2 regions of the Kosakonia sacchari SP1 genome follow, and region 1 is predicted to be linked to the other one. Evidence: predicted binding sites of a transcription regulator. Region 1 holds the regulator's gene; the other holds the start of a gene.
The links. The regulator LexA, encoded in region 1, represses DNA repair genes until DNA is damaged. The targets are predictions, from matches to a motif close to TNCTGTATGTACATACAGNA.

Region 1 (4,216 bases):
CATTACGCGTTTCCCAGTCCGTCACTTCTTTTTCCGCCTGATCTTTCGCGTAACCGTAACGTTCCTGGATTTTACCCACCAACTGATCACGTTTACCTTCAATGATCGTCATATCGTCATCGGTGAGCTTGCCCCATTTCTCTTTTACAGTACCTTTAAACTGTTTCCAGTTACCGCCGACTTCGTCTTTATTCATCATGGACTCCTTATCGTTCGGTTTAAAATGACGTTCTCGCCGTGCTGAACGTACTGATTATTGTAGTCAGGGATTCGGCATTATGAATTTTATTCGGAATCTTTAACCATCCAATAAGATAAAAGCAGCGTAAACGAGGCGAGAAAAATCGTACACAACGACGAGAAATAAAGCGGGATCAACAATCTGTAGCAGCAAACCAACTGTTGTTACGCCAGTGGCGACGCCATATCAGCGCCAGCGTCAGCCCACGCAGAGCAAGGAACACAGCGAGCGACAGCCACAAACCGTGATTACCCAAGACAGGCACGGTGAGTAGCGTAACGGCAAACCCTGCCGCCGCCAGCGCCATGCTGTTACGCATTTCGGCCGCGCGCGTCGCACCGACAAACATACCGTCCAGCAGATAACACCACACTCCCACTAACGGTAAGATGACCTGCCAAATCAGATAATGCCCGGCAAGCTGTTGCAGCGCGGGTAGCGACGTTAACAACGCGATAATTTGCTGACCCGCCAGTGCATAGACAACAGCAAAGAACAGCGCTACCAGACCGGCCTGCCGGCAAGCAGCCCGCCAGATATGCATCAATTGGCTGCTGTCTCTGGCACCGTAAGCCTGCCCGGAGTGGGCTTCAACCGCATACGCGAAACCATCCAGCGCATAGGCGGTAAAGGTCAAAAACATCATCAGCACCGCGTTTGCCGCCACCGTCTCATCCCCGAGTCGGGCGCCAAACACCGTTATCGAACCAAAGCAGAGTTGCAGCAGCAGCGAACGCAGCATGATATCGCGGTTCAGCGCCAGCAAACGCCGCACGCCGCCGCGCCATGCATTTTTCAGTGTCAGTAATGGAATGCCGCGCATCACCAGTACGTGTCGCACCATCCATAAGCCAATGGCGAAGGTGGCATATTCCGCGATGACCGTGGCAAGTGCTGCACCTTGCACATTCATATGCAGCCCCATGACCAACCACAGATCGAGCACGATATTGAGCAGGTTCCCCACCACCAACAATATCACGGGTGCGCGCGCATACTGCACGCCGAGCAACCAACCGAGCAATACCAGATTGCCCAGCGAAGCGGGTGCGCTCAACCAGCGGATATCCAGGAACCGTCGAGCCTGTTCCAGCACCGCCTCGCTGCCGCCGGTGATATGCAGCGCCAGATCGATAAGTGGCGTGCGCAGCAGAGTAATTAACACACCGGCTCCAAGCGCCAGCAGCAAAGGCTGGACTAACGCCCGCGCCAGCGCGGGCGCATTCTTCGCGCCGAACGCCTGAGCTGTTAGCCCGGTGGTGCTCATGCGCAAAAAAAGCAGCAGCATAAAGAGGAAACTGGTCGCCGTTGCGCCAATCGCTACGCCGCCCAGGTAAACCGGGCTGTCCAGATGCCCCACTACCGCCGTATCCACCAGCCCCAGCAACGGGACGGTGATATTCGAGAAGATCATCGGCAGCGCAAGCCGCCAGAGCGCTTTGTCGGATGCGGTTAGCAGAGGCATGGTATGAATGTGAACATTAGTGAGGGAAAAGTAGAGATCGCTGCGGAACCTGAATCAGCCCCGCAGCAGAGCGAATGTGCGTTACAGCCACGCGCCATTACGAATGACACCGACCGCTAACCCTTCGATGGTGAAGTTTTGATCGCGCAGATCGACGACGATCGGCGAAAACTCGCTGTTTTCAGGCAACAGTTCGACCGTGTTACCCTGTTTTTTCAGACGTTTGACCGTCACTTCGTCTTCAATACGCGCAACAACAACCTGGCCGTTACGTACATCCTGCGTTTTGTGCACCGCCAGCAGATCGCCATCCATAATGCCAATGTCACGCATCGACATGCCGCTAACGCGCAGAAGGAAATCTGCGTGAGGTTTAAAGAGGCTCGGATCGACCTGGTAATGGCCTTCGATATGCTGCTGCGCCAGCAGCGGCTCACCCGCAGCGACGCGACCAATCAGCGGCAAACCAATATCGTCCTCTTCTTCTTCAAGCAACAGGCGAAGACCGCGTGATGCGCCAGATACGATTTCGATAACCCCTTTGCGCGCCAGCGCTTTGAGGTGTTCTTCCGCCGCATTTGGGGAACGGAACCCCAATTGCTGTGCGATTTCCGCACGCGTTGGTGGCATACCGGTTTGAGTGATGCGATCGCGAATAAGATCGAACACCTCTTGCTGCCTGGCCGTTAATGCTTTCATCCCGCCCCCTGGGTGTATATACAGTTATGCTGTGAGTATATACAGCTAAAGGCGATTTTGGAACCAAATTTAAGCAAAAAACCATGGCGTTATCGAATTCTGGAAGCGTTATCCAAAATGTGACCAGAGTAATGCGATCCAGGTAAACATTGCCAGCAGGATGGACATCAGCACCGCCGCCGACCCCATATCCTTCGCCCGCCCGGAAAGTTCATGGAATTCCGAACCAATACGGTCTACTACGGCTTCGATGGCACTGTTCAGAATTTCGACAATCATTACCAGCGTCACAGAACCAATCAGCAGTACGCGCGTCATGGTGTCAATATCGAGCCAGCAAGCGATTATAATTGCCAGGATAACCGCAACGGATTCCTGACGAAATGCCGCTTCATTAATCCAGGCGGCGCGAACGCCTTTCCAGGAATATCCAGCGGCTTTAATGATCCGGGTGAAACCGGTAGTATTATTAGCCATTTAAAAGAACCTTTTTATTAAATTGGCGTCAATGTCTCAGCAAGCGCGCAGCGGTACAACAGAAATTATGTGCGCTTTCTGATATTCTTGCGGCGCAATGGCACTATTAACCAGAGGCTTTACATCCTTTATGTCCGGCTGGCCACGAATTTACTACAAATTACTGAATTTACCATTAAGCGTGCTGGTAAAAAGTAAATCGATCCCCGCAGAACCTGCACAGGAACTGGGTCTCGATACATCACGCCCCATCATGTACGTGCTGCCTTATAACTCAAAGGCTGACTTACTGACTTTACGCGCGCAATGTCTGGCGCATGAGCTGCCCGATCCCCTGGAACCGCTGGAAATCGACGGCGCGTTGCTGCCGCGTTTCGTGTTTATCCACGGCGGCCCGCGCGTGTTCACCTATTACGCGCCGAAAGAAGAGTCGATCAAGCTGTTCCACGACTACCTGGATTTACACCGCAGCCATCCCGATTTGGATGTGCAAATGGTGCCAGTATCGGTGATGTTTGGCCGTTCGCCCGGGCGCGAAAAAGGCGAAATTAACCCGCCGCTGCGCATGCTGAACGGCATCCAGAAATTTTTTGCTGTTTCCTGGCTTGGCCGCGACAGCTTTGTGCGTTTCTCACCACCGGTTTCGCTGCGCCGTATGGCGACCGAGCACGGCACCGATAAAATTATCGCGCAGAAACTGGCGCGCGTGGCGCGTATGCACTTTGCCCGCCAGCGTCTGGCCGCAGTAGGCCCGCGCCTGCCGGCGCGTCAGGATTTATTTAACAAATTGCTCTCTTCAAAGGCGATTGCCCGCGCCGTTGAAGATGAAGCGCGCAGCAAAAAGATCTCCCATGATAAGGCGCAGCAAAACGCCATCGCGCTGATGGAAGAGATTGCCGCGAACTTCTCCTACGAGATGATCCGCCTGACTGACCGCATTCTGGGTTTTACCTGGAACCGTCTCTACCAGGGCATTAACGTGCATAATGCCGAGCGCGTACGTCAGCTGGCGCACGACGGCCACGAAATTGTCTATGTGCCCTGCCATCGCAGCCATATGGACTACCTGTTACTCTCCTATGTGCTCTATCACCAGGGGCTGGTGCCGCCGCATATCGCTGCTGGTATCAACCTGAATTTCTGGCCTGCCGGGCCGATTTTCCGCCGGCTGGGCGCTTTCTTTATTCGCCGGACATTTAAAGGCAACAAGCTTTATTCCACCGTGTTCCGTGAATATCTGGGTGAGCTGTTCAGCCGCGGTTATTCGGTGGAGTACTTCGTTGAGGGTGGACGTTCGCGCACCGGGCGTTTGCTGGATCCGAAAACCGGTACGC
Region 2 (4,216 bases), 1.5 Mb from region 1:
GCCGCAAGCGGCATTTCAACGCCGAACATCAGCATACGCGTAAAAAATCGATCGATCTGGAATTTGTGGTCTGGCAGCGTCTGGCTGGGTTAGCGCAGCGCAGGGGGAAAACGCTTTCTGAAACGATTGTGCAACTGATTGAAGATGCTGAACACAAGGAGAAGTATGCCTCTCAGATGTCTACGCTGAAGCATGACCTGCAGGCATTGCTCGGGAAAGAATAGGTGCGTATTATCCCAGGCTTTTATTTCAGGCAATAAAAAACCCCGCTGATGAGCGGGGTTTTTTTTAGACGGGAACTTAAGCCTGCGGCTGAGTTACAACGTCTTTGCTACCTTTAACTTCGATCTCAACGCGACGATCCGGAGCCAGGCAGTCGATCAGCGCTGCACGCGGTTTCACGTTGTCACAGGTGCTGCCAGTAACCGGGTTGGATTTGCCCATGCCACGTGCGGAGATTTTGTTAGCCGGGATACCTTTAGAAACCAGGTAATCAACTACGGACTGTGCACGTTTCTCAGACAGACCCTGGTTGTAAGCGTCAGAACCGATACGGTCGGTGAAGCCCAGAACCACTACGGAACCGTCTTTCGGATCCAAGTTGCTCAGCTGACCATACAGCTGATCCAGCGCCTGCTGACCTTCCGGTTTCAGCGTCGCTTTGTTGAAGTTGAACAGAACGTCAGACTTCAGAGTGAAGTGTTTGGTCTGTACTTCCGGAGCCGGAGCCGGAGCCGGAGCAGCTACTACCGGAGCAGCGTCTTCCTGCTGGCCGAAGCGGTAGGAAACACCTACGCTCAGCATGCCGTTGTCCGGACGAGCACCAACGGTGTTTGCATCACCGATGTTGTTAACCCACTGGTATTCCAGGCGGGTAGCGATATCGCGGGTAACTGCCCACTCAACACCACCAGCGAAGACCGGGGAAACACCGGTATCGTGATCTTTGAAGCCCTGGTTGTTCTGAGCGTCTGCACGCCAAACCATACCACCCAGACGAGTGTACAGGTCCAGATCGTCAGTTACCGGGTAACCCAGTTTAGCAGTCAGCTGAACGCCCTGAGCTTTGAACGCGCCGTTAACGGTGTCGCCTTTGTACGGCATACGACCCAGCCAGTCATAGCCCAGTTCGAAACCTACGTACGGGTTAACCTGGTAGCCACCGAACGCACCAGCACCCAGTTGGCTTTCGTGGGTCGGGCCATCGTTCTGCCATACCGCACCTTTGTCATGATACTGGGACCAACCCAGTTTACCACCTGTATACCAGGTGTTATCTTTCGGAGCGGCCTGCGCTACGGTAGCGAAACCAGCCAGTGCCACTGCAATCGCGATAGCTGTCTTTTTCATTTTTGCGCCTCGTTATCATCCAAAAATCGCCATGGGAATCTCTGTTGAGAAGCCACGGTTAAATCCTTCACCGGGGGCATTGCTCACTGACAACTCTGCAGATATCTTTACCGATATCTTTGGCTTATGCCGAGCACCCCTGGCGATGTAAAGTCTACAACGTAGTTGGAAACTTACAAGTGTGAACTCCGTCAGGCATATGAAAAAAAAGGCTTTGTATACACAATATTTAACACTTCTGATGAATCTTTCGCCACGGCTATTTCTGTGCAAAGCGCGCTACACAGGCTTTCACGCTGTATTTTGACGATAAATTTGAAGTCCTACCCTTACGCAAAAAACATCCTAGGAAAACTCCTAAATTTACTCAATGATACAAATTCGAGTGAATTTTTATCCCGGAAAGCTGTCTCGCAGCCAGAGGATCGTGGCGTACAGGTCGCATAACGAAGCCTATTGCATTGCCTTCTTCTGCCGCCATAGCTAATTGGCGATGTTCCTCAGCGGTGAGCTCTTCAGAATGCCAGCCAATAACGACGCTATAGTTACCGGTGCGCAATGCACGAATCATTGAGTCCAGTGTTACGCTTGGAGAAAGCTGGTTCACCTGCATCACCTTGGTAAGGGGTAATCCAGCGGATTGCACCCACTCACGGCTGAGTTTTTGTTGAGGCGTCAACCACAACTGCCAACGGGATTGTTGCCCGAGTTGCTGCAGCAAAGGCAGCAAAAGAAGCTGCGTCATCCAGGGCTGGTCCTCACGATAGACCATTTCGCTAATCAGCCCGGTAGTGATGCTTGAAGGCTCAACGTGGTTCAATTTGTTGAGTGTAGAAGCGAGTGTTGTCGAACGATTAGCATAGTCTGAAGTGTACATAATCAATCCAGCCCTGTGGGTTACTGTATGTTTATACAGTAACCTGTACATGCTCAGAGATCAACCTCATTTTCTGAAACTATCTCGCATTTTTGTTTTGTCCCTGCCACGTAATGAAAAATTTGCTTGCCGTCTTGCTCACAGTTGCCTATGTTCCTGCGTAGTGGTTTCACTAATTTAAAACTGGCTTTTACTACGTGATTTATAAGGGAAAAATCATGGAAGACCTATCTTATCAACGGATATATCAGTCGCGCGAATACCTCATGCCTCTCGGAACAATTTGTCACCGCGCTCATTTTGGCGGTTACAGCTTGTCAGTGGATAAAACTGTTTTCGCTATGGTTGCCGAGGGGGAACTCTACCTTCGGGCTTGTGAAGAGAGTGCGCAATACACGGTTACGCAAGATGCTCCTTTGCTGGTATTCAACAAACGCGGGCGTCAGGTTTCGTTAAATTATTACTTCGTTAACGAGAGCCTGTGGCGTGATCGCTCGTTACTTCTGCAACTTTCGGCACTTTCACTCGATGCTGCCCGGCGTGATAAGGATCGGCGCAGTGCCAGAATGCGATTGCGCGATCTGCCTAACCTTACTTTTCAACTTGAAGCTCAACTCCATGAAGCGGGGGTACTGGATGCGCATACACTGCGGATGCTCGGGGCAAAAGTTTGTTGGCTTCGATTGAGAAAAACAAATAAGCACCTGAGCGCGAAAGTGCTTCTCGCCCTGGAGGGCGCAATTGTCGGGCTTCACGAGGCTGCGTTACCGGCGCCTCGACGCCGGGAACTGATGGAGTGGTTTAAGGGGGTGTTGAAGAAAGGGGCAAATCCTTATTGAGTGATTTGGCTTTTCAGACGGCACACTTCAGGCAATAAAGCGATCAGCAGGCCAATCTGTTGCAGTACCAGTGGCTCTTTGCTATCCGGGCGCGGTTCCAGGTGTTTAATGCGTTGGGATAGATCGACAAGGGTATCCTGCACACGCTTTTGGTCTGCTGGTAGGTGATGCAGGGCATCGTCAACATAGCAGACTGCATCATCAAGCAAACGTAGGATATCCGGCTGGGTGAGTTGCTCACGATGTGCGCCAAGCGCGGAAATATAACTGGTAAAGGTATGATTCAAGCATAATAAACGGAACGCGGCATCGCGAAGTTCAGGTGAGGTTCCGGGTTCGGAAGACATATTTGAAACGACCGATGCCAGTTCCGCATCACGGTTATAGGCATTACGTCTTGCGATGCGGTAAGCAAGCCGGTTATCGCGTCCCTGATGGTACTGTTCAAGGATGGCATCAAGGTAGCGGCAGTTCGCGTCGAAGGCTTGCTCAGTGACGCGGGGCAGGTGCCGAAAACGCCAGTCCGGCCAGATAAAACTCACTGCCGCCCAGGCGATAGCACATCCAATAAGCGTATCAATAATACGGGGAAGCGCGACTTCAAATCCTTCGCCCAGCAAATTAAAGCACAGCAACACCAGCAATGTGATGAACATCGTGGCATGCGCGTATTGCACTGTTCGAAATGCAAAAAACAGTACGCCGGTGATGACGATGAGTATCAGTTGCCCTTCATGTGAGGGAACGAAGTAAAGTACCGGCAATCCGATCGCAACGCCAATCAGCGTACCAATTACGCGTAATGTCAGGCGGTGGCGAGTAGCGTTATAGTTCGGCTGGCAGACAAAAAGACTGGTCAGTAAGATCCAATAACCATGCTGTAGCCCCGTTATTTGGATAAAAGCATAACCGATACATAACACCACCGACATGCGCACTGCGTGACGAAAGAGTGCGGATTCGGGCGTCAAATTATTACGTAACCGCTGTCGTATGTCGTTAAAACCACTCAGACTATCGTCCGAAAGCTGATTTTCAGTGTCATTTGATAATGAGGGCTGTGATTGCCCGGATTCAATAGTTGCTAACTGAGCGTCAATAGCCCTTAGGTTATCCAGAAGAAAACCAAGCGCTTTCATATGCTTCTGCG

Region 2: the regulator LexA is predicted to act here: its motif matches at 2,249-2,268, upstream of sulA (SOS-induced cell division inhibitor SulA).

The regions. Positions count from the first base shown of each region.
Region 1 covers NZ_CP007215.2:4,552,605-4,556,820, forward strand. The annotation lists gene C813_RS44485 (CsbD family protein) at 1-196, opposite strand, end outside; gene dinF (MATE family efflux transporter DinF) at 375-1,706, opposite strand; gene lexA (transcriptional repressor LexA) at 1,788-2,405, opposite strand; gene C813_RS44500 (diacylglycerol kinase) at 2,514-2,882, opposite strand; gene plsB (glycerol-3-phosphate 1-O-acyltransferase PlsB) at 3,013-4,216, shown strand, end outside.
Region 2 covers NZ_CP007215.2:3,089,425-3,093,640, reverse strand. The annotation lists gene matP (macrodomain Ter protein MatP) at 1-224, shown strand, start outside; gene ompA (porin OmpA) at 301-1,350, opposite strand; gene sulA (SOS-induced cell division inhibitor SulA) at 1,718-2,227, opposite strand; gene C813_RS37615 (TfoX/Sxy family DNA transformation protein) at 2,446-3,066, shown strand; gene yccS (YccS family putative transporter) at 3,060-4,216, opposite strand, start outside.